One region of the Pseudomonas sp. HLT2-19-2 genome, then DNA from elsewhere that is predicted to be linked to it. Evidence: predicted binding sites of a transcription regulator. Region 1 holds the regulator's gene; the other holds the start of a gene.
The links. Region 1 encodes FliA, which starts transcription of late flagellar genes. Its sites were predicted from a motif close to CTAAAGTTTNNNNNNNNNNNGCCGNTAA; they were not measured.

Region 2: a site for FliA is predicted at 4,429-4,456, ahead of flgM (flagellar biosynthesis anti-sigma factor FlgM). Genes of this name have one in related genera too.

What each region holds. Positions count from the first base shown of each region.
Region 1 is NZ_CM142712.1:4,485,455-4,493,221, forward strand. It holds gene ACYZTU_RS20840 (protein-glutamate methylesterase/protein-glutamine glutaminase) at 1-368, opposite strand, end outside; gene ACYZTU_RS20845 (chemotaxis protein CheA) at 418-2,661, opposite strand; gene ACYZTU_RS20850 (protein phosphatase CheZ) at 2,715-3,503, opposite strand; gene ACYZTU_RS20855 (chemotaxis response regulator CheY) at 3,526-3,897, opposite strand; gene fliA (RNA polymerase sigma factor FliA) at 4,065-4,805, opposite strand; gene fleN (flagellar synthesis regulator FleN) at 4,802-5,632, opposite strand; gene flhF (flagellar biosynthesis protein FlhF) at 5,749-7,077, opposite strand; gene flhA (flagellar biosynthesis protein FlhA) at 7,089-7,767, opposite strand, start outside.
Region 2 is NZ_CM142712.1:1,839,452-1,847,218, reverse strand. It holds gene flgD (flagellar hook assembly protein FlgD) at 1-588, opposite strand, end outside; gene flgC (flagellar basal body rod protein FlgC) at 604-1,047, opposite strand; gene flgB (flagellar basal body rod protein FlgB) at 1,051-1,458, opposite strand; gene cheR (protein-glutamate O-methyltransferase CheR) at 1,692-2,519, opposite strand; gene ACYZTU_RS08500 (chemotaxis protein CheV) at 2,566-3,498, opposite strand; gene flgA (flagellar basal body P-ring formation chaperone FlgA) at 3,581-4,342, shown strand; gene flgM (flagellar biosynthesis anti-sigma factor FlgM) at 4,493-4,819, shown strand; gene ACYZTU_RS08485 (flagella synthesis protein FlgN) at 4,868-5,335, shown strand; gene ACYZTU_RS08480 (flagellar brake protein) at 5,429-6,175, shown strand; gene ACYZTU_RS08475 (MFS transporter) at 6,237-7,607, opposite strand; gene ACYZTU_RS08470 (glutamine synthetase family protein) at 7,678-7,767, opposite strand, start outside.

The DNA.
Region 1 (7,767 bases):
CACAGCAGTTGCTTGACCTTCTCCGGGTTGCGGGAGATGTCTTCGAAATTCTTCGGCAGGAAATCCACCGCGCCGGCGTCCAGCGCATCGAGAGTGACCCGAGCGCCTTCGTGTGTCAGCGAGGAAAACATCAACACCGGGGTCGGGCAGCGCTGCATGATGTGCCGCACCGCCGTGATGCCATCCATCATCGGCATCTCGTAGTCCATGGTGATCACGTCTGGCTTGAGGGCCAGCGCCTGATCAATCGCCTCTTTTCCGTTGGTCGCCGTACCGACAACTTGGATGTTCGGATCCGCTGAAAGAATTTCCGAGACGCGGCGGCGGAAAAACCCCGAATCGTCCACCACCAGGACTTTGACTGCCATAAACACTCCGTTAGACGGAGCGAGGCTCAGTCGCCCCGCTCCATCAGAATCAAATACGCCGTGCGGCGTAACGCTTGAGCATGCTCGGTACATCGAGAATCAGCGCAATTCGGCCGTCACCGGTGATGGTGGCGCCGGACATGCCCGGGGTTCCCTGGAGCATTTTGCCCAATGGCTTGATGACCACTTCTTCCTGGCCCACCAGTTGATCGACGACGAAGCCGATCCGCTGAGTGCCCACCGAAAGGATCACCACATGGCCTTCGCGCTGCTCTTCGTGAGCGGCGGAGGCGACCAGCCAGCGTTTGAGGTAGAACAATGGCAGTGCCTTGTCCCGCACGATCACCACTTCTTGGCCGTCCACCACGTTGGTGCGCGACAGGTCGAGGTGGAAGATCTCGTTGACGTTCACCAGCGGGAACGCAAACGCCTGGTTGCCGAGCATGACCATCAGCGTTGGCATGATCGCCAGGGTCAACGGGACCTTAATGACAATCTTCGAGCCTTTGCCCTTGGTCGAGTAGATATTGATGGTGCCGTTGAGCTGGGCGATCTTGGTTTTCACCACGTCCATGCCCACGCCGCGTCCGGAGACATCGGAAATTTCGGTCTTGGTCGAGAAACCCGGCGCGAAGATCAGGTTGAAGCAGTCGGACTCGCTGAGGCGATCTGCTGCATCCTTGTCCATCAAACCTTTTTTCACCGCGATACCGCGCAAAACATCGGCGTCCATGCCCTTGCCGTCATCAGAGATGGACAGCAGGATGTGGTCGCCTTCCTGTTCTGCGGACAGGATCACCTTGCCGCTGCGAGGCTTGCCCATCGCTTCGCGCTCGGCCGGCTCTTCGATACCGTGGTCAACCGAGTTGCGCACCAAGTGGACCAGCGGGTCGGCCAGGGCCTCGACGAGGTTCTTGTCGAGGTCGGTTTCTTCGCCGACCAGCTCCAGGTTGATCTCTTTCTTGAGCTGACGAGCCAGGTCGCGAACCAGGCGCGGGAAGCGCCCGAAGACCTTCTTGATCGGTTGCATCCGGGTCTTCATGACCGCAGTTTGCAGGTCGGCCGTGACCACATCGAGGTTCGACACCGCCTTGGACATGGCTTCGTCGCCGCTGTTGAGGCCCAGACGGACCAAACGGTTACGCACCAGTACCAACTCGCCGACCATGTTCATGATTTCGTCGAGACGCGCGGTATCGACCCGCACGGTCGTCTCGGCTTCGCTGGCCGGTTTTTCCGCCGGTGGCGCGGCCGGGGCACGAGCCGGAGCCGGTGCAGCAGCAACAGGCTTCGGCGCTTCGGCTTTAGGCTCGGGCGCTTTGGCAACGGGTTTCGCTGCTACAGCCTTGGCAACTGGCGCCGCAACCGAAGCGCTGGCGCCCGACGCGGTACCGACTTCAGTAAACTTGCCTTTGCCGTGCAATTCGTCGAGCAGCGATTCGAACTCGTGATCGGAGATCAGATCGCCGCCAGCCGCTTTAGCGGTTGGCGCAGCCGGGGCCGGGACCGCAGCAATGGCCGATTCCAGCGCATCAACGGCAAAGTTACCCTTGCCGTGCAGCTGATCGAGCAGTGCTTCGAACTCGTCGTCGGTGATATCGGAGCTGTCGCCTGCCGCTTTCGGGGCAGCCGGTGCGGCTGGCGCCGCAGCTACCGCATCGACGGCGAACTGGCCTTTACCGTGCAGTTGATCGAGCAACGACTCGAACTCGGCATCGGTGATTTCGTCGCTGCCCGCCGCATTGCTACTCGGCGCTGGCACAGCTGCCGGGGCTTCTGCCTGCGCCTTGACGGCGTTCAGCGAGTCCAGCAATTGTTCGAATTCGTTATCGGTGATGTCGCCCGACTCGCTGTCAGCAGCCGGTGCTTCGAACACTTCGGCAACCGGTGCGGATTCTTCAGTTTTCGGCTCGGCCAGACGGGCCAGAGCTGCCAGCAATTCAGGCGTGGCAGCAGTGATCGGGCTGCGCTCGCGGACTTCGGTAAACATGCTGTTCACCGCATCCAGCGCTTCGAGAACCACGTCCATCAATTCCGAGTCGACGCGACGTTCACCCTTGCGCAGGATGTCGAACACGTTCTCGGCGATGTGACAGCACTCCACCAGCTCGTTGAGCTGGAGGAAGCCGGCGCCTCCTTTTACAGTGTGAAAACCGCGAAAAATTGCATTGAGCAAGTCCGCATCATCAGGTCGGCTTTCAAGCTCGACCAGCTGTTCGGACAGTTGCTCTAGAATCTCGCCGGCCTCAACCAGGAAATCCTGAAGGATCTCTTCATCGGCGCCGAAGCTCATTAAGGGGGTGCTCCCGAGGTCTAAAAACCTAAAAAACCTAAAATGCTAAAACTCTAAAATCCTAGGCTGGATAACAAATCGTCCACATCGTCCTGACCGGACACAACATCTTCTCTTTTATCGGCATGAATCTGCGGACCTTCACCCTGAGAGAGATGTTTTTGTGGATCTTTTTCAGCCAGCATCGCTTCACGGTCATGTTCGATGCCCGCAAAGCGGTCCACCTGACTGGCCATGAGCACGAGCTTGAGCAGGTTGCTTTCAACTTCGGTGACCAATTGGGTCACACGCTTAATCACCTGACCGGTGAGGTCCTGGTAATCCTGAGCGAGCAGAATGTCGTTGAGGTTGCTCGACACAACGCGATTGTCTTCGCTGCTGCGTGTCAGGAAACCGTCGACTCGCCGGGCCAGTTCGCGGAACTCTTCAGCCCCGACTTCGCGCCGCATGAACCGTCCCCAGTCGGTGCTCAAGGCCTGCGCTTCATTGCTCAGGCCGTTGACCAGCGGCGTGGCGTTTTCCACCAGGTCCATGGTGCGGTTGGCCGCGGCCTCGGTCAGCTTGACCACATAGCCCAGACGCTCGGTGGCGTCCGTGATTTGTGACACTTCCTCGGCTTGCGGCATGTTCGGGTCAATCTGGAAATTGACGATCGCGCTATGCAGCTCGCGAGTGAGCTTGCCCACTTCCTGGTACAGGCCGCGGTCACGGGTCTGGTTGAGCTCATGGATCAGTTGCACGGCGTCGCCGAACCTGCCTTTTTCAAGGCTTTCGACCAGTTCAACAGCGTGTTTTTTCAGGGTCGACTCGAAATCGCCCTGTGAAGATTCGTTATGCTCCATAGCTCCCCCGTGGCGCAGTTTCTCAACCGATGCGTTCGAAAATCTTTTCGATTTTTTCTTTCAACGCCTGGGCCGTAAAGGGTTTGACCACATAGCCGTTAACACCGGCCTGGGCTGCCTCGATGATCTGCTCGCGCTTGGCTTCAGCGGTCACCATCAGCACCGGCAGATGCTTGAGCTTTTCATCGGCACGCACATGGCGCAGCAGATCGATACCGGTCATGCCAGGCATGTTCCAGTCCGTTACCAGAAAGTCGATGCTCCCGCTGTTGAGAACAGGAATGGCAGTGATGCCATCATCGGCCTCGACCGTGTTGGTGAACCCAAGGTCACGCAACAGGTTTTTTATGATCCGCCGCATCGTTGAGAAGTCATCAACGATGAGGATTTTCATGTTCTTGTTCAATTCGACCTCCAAGCAGTCTTAAACGCGCCCAGCACCTGGACGCGCCATTTCAATCAATCCGGCAAAGCACTCAATGACTGTCTGGAGCACAACAGATCGGGACCCGTGCGGTTCAACACCCCACCAGCCGCGTTCGCAGTGCCCCCACACTGCCTTCAGCGCGCTCGCCACTCCCCCAAACGCCCCCGCAAACGGGCCGCGCACTGGCTGTGTAACTGGCTGACCCGCGATTCGCTGACCCCCAGGACTTCACCGATTTCCTTGAGATTCAACTCTTCGTCGTAGTACAGCGCCAACACCAGTCGCTCACGCTCCGGCAAATTGGCAATCGCGTCCGCCAGTGCCATCTGGAAGCGTTCATCTTCCAGATCGCGCGACGGCTCCAGATGAGCACTGGCGCCATCCTCGTGCAGCCCTTCGTGTTCGCCGTCCTGCAACAGATCGTCGAAACTGAATAACCGGCTGCCCAGGGTGTCGTTCAAAATCCCGTAATAATCGTCGAGACTCAATTGGAGTTCGGCCGCAACCTCGTGATCTTTAGCGTCACGACCGGTTTTAGCTTCAATCGAGCGAATGGCGTCGCTGACCATCCGGGTATTGCGGTGGACCGAACGTGGCGCCCAGTCCCCCTTGCGTACTTCATCGAGCATCGCGCCGCGGATTCGTATGCCCGCGTACGTCTCGAAACTCGCGCCTTTGCTGGCGTCGTATTTGGTCGACACTTCAAGCAGGCCAATCATCCCGGCCTGGATCAGGTCTTCGACCTGGACACTGGCCGGCAGACGCGCCAGCAAGTGGTAGGCAATGCGTTTAACCAGTGGCGCGTAACGCTCGATCAGCTCGTACTGCGCGTCACGTGCCGACTTCTTGTAGAGGTTGTAGCCGCTGGCTGTCATAACACCGGTCCTGCCGTTTGTTGCACGAGGCGCTCGACGAAAAACTCCAGGTGCCCACGCGGGTTGGCAGGCAACGGCCAGGTATCGACCTTCTGTGCAATGGCCTTGAACGCCAGGGAGCACTTGGAACGCGGGAAGGCTTCATAGACGGCGCGCTGTTTCTGCACAGCCTTACGCACGCTTTCGTCGTAAGGCACCGCGCCGACGTATTGTAAGGCGACGTCGAGGAAGCGATCTGTGACCTTGGTCAACTTGGCGAACAGGTTGCGACCTTCCTGCGGGCTCTGGGCCATGTTGGCCAGGACGCGGAAGCGGTTCATGCCGTAATCGCGGTTTAGCAGTTTGATCAGTGCGTAGGCATCAGTGATCGAGGTCGGTTCGTCGCAGACCACCAGCAAGACTTCTTGCGCTGCACGAACGAAACTGACTACCGAGTCACCAATGCCCGCAGCGGTGTCGATCACCAATACGTCGAGATTGTCGCCGATATCGCTGAACGCCTGGATCAGGCCGGCGTGTTGGGCCGGGCTCAGATGGACCATGCTTTGAGTGCCGGACGCGGCCGGGACGATGCGGATGCCGCCAGGGCCCTGCAACAGAACGTCGCGCAGCTCACAGCGGCCTTCGATCACGTCGGCCAACGTACGTTTGGGTGTCAGTCCCAGCAGGACGTCAACGTTCGCCAGCCCCAGATCGGCGTCCAGCAGCATGACGCGCCGGCCGAGTTCAGCTAGAGCCAGGGACAAGTTCACTGACACGTTAGTTTTCCCGACGCCACCTTTGCCGCCGGTCACCGCGATCACCTGTACGGGATGCATGCTGCCCATGAATTTTCTTTACCTTGTCTTACTTAGACGGAGGCCACATTACTGGCTGCGCGTTCACAAAATGAACAATGCATGGCAGACCATCGATGTAGGTACAAAAACAGTTCATTAATACCTCAGCCGACCTGCTTGGTCGGGCTGTGGTAAATATCAGCGAACATGTCAGCCATGGCTTCTTCGCTGGGTTCTTCTTGCATTTGCACGCTTACGGCGCGACTGACCAACTGATGACGACGCGGCAGATGCAAATCATCCGGAATCCGCGGGCCATCGGTCAGGTAGGCCACCGGCAATTCATGACTGATGGCCAGGCTCAACACCTCGCCCAGACTTGCCGTTTCATCCAGTTTAGTCAGGATGCAGCCAGCGAGGCCGCAGCGTTTGTAACTGTGATAAGCGGCCGTTAGAACCTGTTTCTGGCTGGTGGTTGCCAACACCAGATAATTTTTCGATTTGATCCCACGACCGGCCAGGCTTTCGAGCTGCATGCGCAGTGCCGGATCGCTGGCCTGGAGGCCCGCGGTATCGATCAGCACCACGCGTTTGCGCAGCAAGGGCTCCAGCGCCTGCACCAGCGACTGACCCGGGTCGACGTGAGTCACCGACACATTGAGGATCCGGCCGAGGGTCTTGAGCTGCTCCTGAGCACCAATACGGTAGCTGTCCATGCTCACCAACGCGATATTCTGCGCGCCGTACTTGAGCACGTAGCGGGCAGCGAGCTTGGCCAGCGTGGTGGTCTTGCCCATGCCGGCAGGGCCGACCATGGCAATCACACCGCCCTCTTCCAGCGGCTCGACTTCCGGTGTGGCGATCATCCGCGCCAGGTGCGCCAGCAACATGCGCCAGGCCTGACGAGGTTCTTCAATATCGGTAATCAGCGCCAGCAAATCGCGCGACAACGGGCCGGACAGGCCAATGCGTTGCAGGCGACGCCAAAGATTGGCCTGGGCCGGACGGCTGCCTTGCAGCTGATTCCAGGCCAGGGAGCCGAGTTGCACTTCCATCAGTTCGCGCAAGCTGTTGAGTTCGAAACGCATCGAGTCGAACGCCCGCGGGTCCACACCACCGGAGGCTGGCGCAGCGGCCGGTGCAGGCCGACGGGGTTCGGCGTAGGTCGGTTCGATCAGCGGCTCGGCGGCAGTCAGTGGCAGGCCGGCGAACAACTGGCGATTGGTGCTCTTGTCGCTCTCGCCTTCGCCTCGCAGGCTCAGTTCGGCCTGGGCGGTAACGATCCGCGACTGGGTCTTGCGCAGCTCGTCTTCGAGTTCCATGTTCGGAACGCGCGGGGCCAGCGCCGACAACTTGTAATCCAGGGCAGCCGTCAACTCGACACCACCGGCGATCCGGCGGTTGCCAATGATGGCGGCTTCAGCGCCCAGCTCATCACGAACCAGTTTCATGGCCTGACGCATATCGGCGGCGAAAAAACGCTTAACTTGCATAAACCACTACCTCAGCCGTTGGGCCCTACTGTCGCAACGATGGTCACTTGCTTGTTGTCAGGAATTTCCTGATACGCCAACACGTGCAAACCCGGGACTGCCAATCGGCCGAATCGCGACAGCATCGCGCGAACCGGACCGGCTACCAGCAGAATCACCGGCTGACCTTGCATTTCCTGACGCTGCGCCGCATCGATCAACGAGCGTTGCAGTTTCTCAGCCATGCTTGGCTCCAGCAGAACGCCCTCTTCCGAGCCTTGTCCTGCCTTCTGAAGACTATTGAGCAATATCTGTTCCAACCTTGGCTCAAGGGTGATCACTGGTAGCTCGGAGTCAGTGCCTACAATGCTTTGGACGATAGCGCGGGATACGCCGACGCGCACGGCGGCCACCAGCGCGGCAGTATCTTGACTCTTGGCGGCATTGTTGGCGATGGCCTCGGCAATGCTGCGAATGTCCCGTACTGGCACCTGTTCGGCCAGCAAAGCCTGCAAAACTTTGAGCAGCTGCGACAGAGACACCACGCCAGGCACCAGCTCTTCAGCCAGTTTTGGTGAGCTTTTGGCCAGCAATTGCATGAGTTGCTGCACTTCTTCGTGACCGATCAACTCGCTCGAGTGCTTGTACAAAATCTGGTTCAAGTGGGTTGCCACTACAGTACTGGCATCAACCACGGTGTAACCGAGGGAT
Region 2 (7,767 bases), 2.6 Mb from region 1:
CTGGCTATCGATGGTCGTCGATGCCGCGAAGGAGTAAGTGCCCGACGTTAGGGCGTTACCCGCAGAGTCCTTGCCGTCCCAGATGAAGCTGGAATTGCCGGCTGCCTGAGCCCCTTGATCGATGGTGCGAACAAGCTTGCCCTCCGCGTTCGTGATCTTCACCGTAACTCCCGCCACCGACGCCGGGAGCACGACCTCACCGCCAAACGACTTCGAGGTATCGACCACGGCTTTGCTTCCCGGTGCGATGACCGAGCGCCCTACCAGCGACGAGGCTTGCAACGCCTGCGACGAGCTGTTGCTGGCGGCAATTTTGCTCACGCTGGTGTTGAGCGTAGTGATCCCTTCCAGGCTACTGAACTGCGCCAACTGAGCCACGAACTCGCCGTTGTCCTGCGGTTCCAGCGGGTTCTGGTTTTTCAGTTGCGTTACCAGCAACTGCAGGAACGCGTCCTTGCCCAGGGCCTTTTTGCCGGTGGCGCTGTTCGTCGCGGACGCCAGGCCATCGGCACTGGTGTTGGTCTTGATCGAAGAGTTGGCCAAGATGTTTTTGAGGCTAGGGCCACTGGTGGTATCGGTAATACTCATCTGAGTCGCCCCTTATCACTGACCGAGGGTCAGGACCTTCTGCATCATGGTTTTGGCGGTGTTCATCATTTCGGCGTTGGTCTGGAACGAGCGGCTCGCGGAAATCATGTCAGCCATTTCTTCCACCACGTTGACGTTCGGGTAGTAGACGTAGCCCTTGCCGTCGGCCGCCGGATGGTTCGGCTCGTAGCGCGCCTCAAGGTTGCTCTGGTCTTCGACTACGCCCAGCACTTGCACACCTTGACCGGCCGCGTCCTGGTTCTGGAACAACGAATCGCTGCCGCCGCTCTGACCGCCCTGGAACATGGTGGCAAATACCGGGTGCCGTGCACGGTAGGTCTGGTCGATGCTCGAGGAGACGGTCTCGGCGTTGGCGATGTTACTGGCGACGGTGTTCAAGCGAGTGGTCTGGGCACTCATGCCGCTACCGGCAATGTTGAAAACACTGGATAGAGACATGGCTTACTCTCCGCGCAGGGCTGATACCAGCCCTTTGAATTTGCTGTTGAGCAGGGTGAAGCTGGCCTGGAAGCCGACGGCGTTTTCCGCGTAGTTCGACTGTTCAAGCTGGGCGTCCACGGTGTTCTGGTCGATCGACGGTTGCATCGGCGTGCGATACAGCAGCGACTCGTCGCCATTGCCCAGTCCTTCGGCTTCGATATGACGGTTGTTGGTCATGTTCAAGGCGAAAGTGCCGCTCTTGGTCTTCTCGTTCTGCTCGGCGAGCACTTTCGAGAAGTCCAGATCCCGAGCCTTGTAGTTCGGGGTGTCGGCGTTGGCGATGTTGTTGGCCAGGACTTCGGCACGCTGAGCGCGGTAGCCCAGGGCTTGTTCGTGGATACCGAGCGCTTTATCGAAGCTGATGCTCATGTCGGGAAACCTTCGGGTGACCTGATTTTTCGTAACAGAGACAAAGCAAGCGGCGTGCCAATTCAAAAAAGGCCGTAATCCGGGGCTTTGCGGGCAGTGGCAACGTGGCAATGCCAGAAAAGCGGCAACCGATTTCCGCCGCCTGCCGCTTTTCTGCCGCTCGCCTCCCAAAAATCGCAGGCAAAAAAAACGGGAGTCCCTGAGGACTCCCGTTTTTTTATACCGTCAACGAATCACTTCGCCTGGTAAATGATCCCCGGGCTGCATTGGACCATTTGGTAATGGTCCGGCAAACCGTTCAGCGCCTCGGAAGCACCGAGGAACAGATAACCGCCTGGCTTCAACGTGCTGTGAATACGCAACAGGATGTCCTTCTTCACCTCGGCGGAAAAGTAGATCAGCACGTTGCGGCAGAACACGATGTCGAACTTGCCGAGGCTCGCGTAGCTGTCGAGCAGGTTGAACGAGCGAAACTCCACCCGGCTCTTGATTGGTGCCTTGATGGCCCAACGCCCTGGCCCTTTCGGGTCGAAGTAACGCTGAAGGCGCTCGGGCGACAGACCACGGCCGATGGCCAGACTGTCGTACTCGCCGGTCTTGCAGTTGGTCAGCATGGTGCCGGACAGGTCGGTGGCAACGATTTGCACGCCCATCTTCAACTGGCCCATGTTCACGCGCTCGAACTCATCGATCGACATCGACAGCGAATACGGTTCCTGACCCGACGAACACGCCGCCGACCAGATCCGCAGACGCTGGCCAGGGGCGGCCTTGATCGCGGCGGGCAGCACCTTGTTCTTCAAGACTTCAAACGGATAGGTGTCACGAAACCACAGGGTTTCGTTGGTGGTCATGGCATCCACTACCATCTCGCGCAAACCGCTGCGTGGCTGGGTCTGGATGCGCTGGACCAGCTCACCCAGGGACTTGATGCCTTGCTGTTCCATCAGTTTGTTGAGACGGCTTGAGACCAGGTATTGCTTGTTTTCACCGAGCAAAATGCCACAGGCTTTTTCCAGGAAGACCCGGAACTGTTCGAAATCCAAATTACCCGTAGACAAAGATGCCGCCTCTTAAATCGTGTTAACCGCCAGGGGCAGAAGGCCCCTAGCTGATGTCTGCTGCTTTGATCCGGTTGACTACCCGGGATGCCAGGTCATCAGGACGGAATTTGGCAAGGAAGTCATCGGCACCGACCTTCTTGACCATCGCCTGATTGAATACACCCGACAACGAAGTATGCAGGATGATGTGAAGCTTTTGCATGCGAGGGTCGCTGCGGATCTCGGCCGTGAGGGTATACCCGTCCATCTCCGGCATCTCGATGTCGGAAATCATCATCAGGAACTCTTCTTCCGGCTTCTTGCCCTCGTCGACCAGTTTGCGCAGGTAATCCAGCGCTTGCCGACCATCGTTCAACGCCACCACTTCAACACCGACCGTCTGCAGGCAACGGGTCACCTGCTTGCGCGCCACCGACGAGTCATCGACCGTCAGTACTCGCAAGGAAAGCGCCTTGTGCTGGGTTTCGACATCCACCACGCCGACGGAAATCGCTTCCGGTGTCGGCGCCACTTCTGCCAGCACTTTCTCGACGTCGATGATTTCGACTAACTGATTGTCGACCCGAGTCACAGCCGTCAGGTAATGGTCGCGTCCCGTGCCCTTGGGTGGCGGATGAATCTCCTCCCAATTCATATTGACGATGCGTTCCACCGATCGCACCAGGAAACCCTGGGTCTTGGTGTTGTACTCCGTGATGATCACGAAGGGATTGCTTTGATCTTTCAGCGCACCGGAACCGGTCGCCATCGCCAGATCAAGAATCGGAATGGTCGCCCCCCGAATACTTGCCACACCGCACACGACAGGACTGGATTTTGGCATCAGCGTCAGTTTGGGGCATTGCAGCACCTCCCGAACCTTGAACACGTTGATCCCATAAAGCTGCTGACCGTCAAGACGGAACAACAACAGCTCAAGGCGATTCTGCCCTACCAGTTGCGTGCGCTGGTTTACCGCATCCATTACACCAGCCATGCACAGACTCCTACACCAACGCTTAAGTGTGTTGCGACGCGCGTTCATCACTAAACGGCACGGCGCTTGCTTTTTAACTCTTATGAACACAGAACCGACATTTTTCCGACGCCTGACATCAAATGCCCGCACATTAATGTGCGCGATGTCGGCCGTTTGCCTGTTCAACGCTGGCAGCCCTGCCCTTGCTGACGCGGTTACCTTGCCTGACATACTTATCGGCGTCACCCAAGGCTTTCTTGAATTCACCGTAGAAGACTATCTGGCGACCAGTCAAACGGAAGGCCGCTACGAAATCCAGGTCAACCAGCTCGACCCACGTCTGCGCATGCCTATGTGCGACAAGGAATTGACAGCCACTCTGGAAAGTCCGGCCACGCCGCTGGGCCGCGTTACCGTCAAGGTTCGCTGCGAGGGCGCGTCGCCCTGGACGGTGTTCGTACCCGCTCAAGTGCGCCTTTTTCGCGACATTGTGATCACCACCCGCCCGCTGCGACGCGCCGGTATTGTCGAGCCCGAAGATGTGACCTTGCGCGAGCGTGACATCAGCCTGATCAACCAGGGTTACCTGACTTCTGTCGACCAGGCGATCGGGCAGAAACTTACCCGACCAATGGTCGCCGATCAGGTCATGACCCTGGTACACATGGAGCAGGCAGAAGTCATCAGCAAGGGCGATCAAGTGGTGATAACCGCCCGCAGCGGTACGCTCAGCGTGCGCATGCCGGGTGAAGCGCTGTCCAACGGCGGCTTGCGCGAACAGATTCGAGTGAAAAACCTCAACTCCCAACGGGTGATCAAGGCGCAAGTTACCGCGCCCGGCCAGGTGGAAGTGGCCATGTAGAACACTGGCGCGCCGCTCGACTGTTCCCTAGACTGTGCCCTATGCAGGGCAAGCGCTGACGCGCGCAAGCTCATTGATAAATGGGCCTAAAGTTTTTCCGGGTATGGCCGAAAACATGGCAAGCGTCCAAATACCCAGAGGTTTTTTGTCATGGTCATCGATTTCAGCCGTTTGAACAGTTCCTCATCACTTACCGGTAGTACACGTACCAGCGCAGCAAAGGAAACCGCCGAAGCCGGCAAATCCGCGCCGCTGAATACCCCGGCCGAACAGGCCAGTACCGTCAAAAGCGGGGAATCGGTACATCTCAGCAATGAGGCGCAACAGTTGCAGAAGGTCACTGACAAGCTGCGCGATCAGCCTGCCGTCGACAACGCCCGCGTGGCCGAGTTGAAAGCAGCGATTGCCGATGGCAGCTACAAAGTCGACAGCAACCGTGTAGCCAGCAAACTGCTCAACTTCGAAGCCCAGCGCTAGGCCAAGGCCCGCGCCAGGCTTTTGGACGCTTAAAACCCAAGGCCAGCCATGCACGACTCTAATTTACTGCAACTGATCACTGACGATTTTGCTCCAGCACAGCATTTGCTGGAGTTACTGCAAACCGAGTCCCTCGCCTTGCACGGTCGTGATATGCCACTGCTCGAAGAGATTCTGGCGCAGAAACAGGCATTGATCATTTTGCTCGATCAGCATGGCCGCAAGCGCAGTGAAATCCTCGCCAGCCTCAATCTGCCGACCAACCGCAACGGCTTGGAGCAACTCGCCAGCCATTCGAGCATTGGCGATCAGTTACTGGAGCAGAGCGATGTGCTGACCGATCTTCTGGCGCAATGCCAGGCGGCCAATATCAAGAATGGCCAGTCGATTCTGGTGCAACAGGCCGCGACAGCCAATCAGCTGAAAATCCTCAACGGCGGCGAGCCGCCAGCGCTCTATGATGCACGCGGATCAACCTCCATGCTTGCGAAGCCGCGCGCGCTCAGTCAGGCTTGAACCTGCTGAAAAAGCGCGCACTATCAAGACGCGAAACATGCTGGCAAAATGATGGCCAGCCATAGTCATATTTTGTCTGGAGATTGATGAACCGTGTTCAATGCCTTATGCGCGGAAGATGCTCCGCAGCCACCCAAGGTGCTCACCACGCCCCTGGAGATCTCCGGCAACCTGCGTCAGCTGCAAGACAGCCATGATCCGCTGATCATCACGTTCCATGAGCGCAGCCAGCGCTTCCAGAGTTACCTGGTGGACATTGACCGTGACAGCAACATGATGGCCCTGGACGAAATGATTCCCCGCGACGGTGAACGTTTCCTGCTGGCCGGCGAACCGTTCAAGGTCGAAGGCTTTCACGACGGCGTGCGTATTGCTTGGGAAAGCAACGGCCCGTTGACCATCGACGAATCCGGTGGCGGTCGCTGCTATCGTGGCGCACTGCCCTGCGAGGTGGTTTACCATCAGCGCCGAAATGCATTCCGTGCTGCACTGAAGCTGGCACAACTGGTCAACGTCGATCTGGGTGGTGAAAAACTCAAGTCGCCGATCAGTGGCAAGCTCCTGGACATCTCGGCCACCGGCTGCAAGTTGCGCTTCGAAGGCGACATCACGGGCAGCCTGCAACTGGGTCAGGTCTACGACCGCTTCATCGCCGCCCTGCCCTTTGGCAACATGACGGCACCGGTCGAATTGCGTTACCTGCACTTCGAAGAAAGGATCTCCATCACCTTCGCCGGCGTACGCTTTCACAACATGAGCGGGCTGGTGCAGCGTCAAGTCGAGCGGTTCGTCTATCAGCTTCAGCGCGAAGCGCGGCGCTTCGACAAAGACGACATGTAAGACGACGCATCAATAGAAAACGGGCAGTCCCTTGCGGTGACTGCCCGTTTTTTTATGCATTTTAAGGCCTGGCCTCGGTGAAACTTTGCTCGCGCCCTGCGTCAGGGTCTTCTGGAGGTGGTTCCGTTTCGGGCTCGGGCTCGGGTTCCGGCTCTGGCTCCGGGTTGATCGGGTTGTGCATCTGCTCCTGCACCACCTGCTCATCGACACGCGGGTCCAGGCACGCCACCAGTGGCGAACTCGACATGCTGTCCGGCATGGCGACGTGATGCAGCGGTGCATCGTCCACCTGATGCAGGTTGGTTACCGCTTTCGGGCGAATCCGCCACACCAGCACCAACGCGAAGAAGCTGAAGAAGGCATAGAGCATGTGGCTGCCGAACATTTTCATCAGTACCCCAGCCACCAACGGCCCGATGCTCGCGCCCACACCATAGGTCACCAGCAACATCGCCGTCAGGGACACCCGCCGATCACCCTCGACGTGGTCGTTGGAAAACGCCACTGCTAATGGATACAGGCAGAACTGCACCAACGAACATACAAACCCGGCTATAAACAGCACCTCCAACGGCACTTGCTTGATGATCGCCAGTGGCAATGCAGCCAGCGCCAGGCTGAATGCAAAACAGCGGATCAACAGTGCCCGGTCATAACGATCGGACAGCCAACCCAGCGGCCACTGCACCACCAGACCGGCGAAAATGCAGCTACCCATGAACAGACCGACCTGCTCCGTGGACAAACCTTGCTGCGAGGCGTACAGCGGCGCCAGGCCGTAGAACGAACCGACGATCAGCCCTGCCCCAAGCACCGTGCTCAACGATTGCGGCACGCGCTTGATAAAAAACCGCGGCTCCATCGGCGCGGGGTGCAACGCCGCCGGGTGAATCCGCTGGGTCAAGGCCACCGGCACCAGACACAGGGCAAAGCAAAGAGCGACCAACATCAACAGCTCCAAGCCCAGCGCCGGGTGCATGACCAGGATCAGTTGACCCAACACCAGCCCCAGATACGAGGCGATCATGTAGCCGCTGAAAACGATGCCACGTTGCTTGGCTTCGGCCTGCTCATTGAGCCAGCTTTCGATGACCATGTACTGGCACATCATCCCGAGGCCGACAATTACCCGCAGGAAGATCCAGGCAGGCAACCAGTCCACCAGGCCATGGCCCAGCACCGCCGCGCCGACAATCCCGGCGCAGGCTGAATAGGCTCGAATATGCCCGACCCGGGCAATCAGCCGATGGCCGATCTTGCCACCCAGCACCAGGCCGAAATAGTTGGCCGCCATCAACGCACCGACCCACAGGCTGTCGACGCGGTCGGCGGCCAGGCGCAAGGCCAGGTAAGTACTCAACAGGCCAGAGCCGATCAACATCATCAGCGAGGCAAAATAAAGCGCTCGAAAGGGTTTCCAGATTTGGCGCATCGGCGTTCCGAGCGGCTCCTTGCAGTGAGAATCGGGCTACCCGAAAAGATAGCCCGAAGACGATGTAACGTCAGGCCTGAGCGGCCAGGACACGGCGCTCCCAGGGAGTAATTTCATCAAAGAAGCTGGTCAACTCCATAGTCTTCGAAGCGACGTAGCC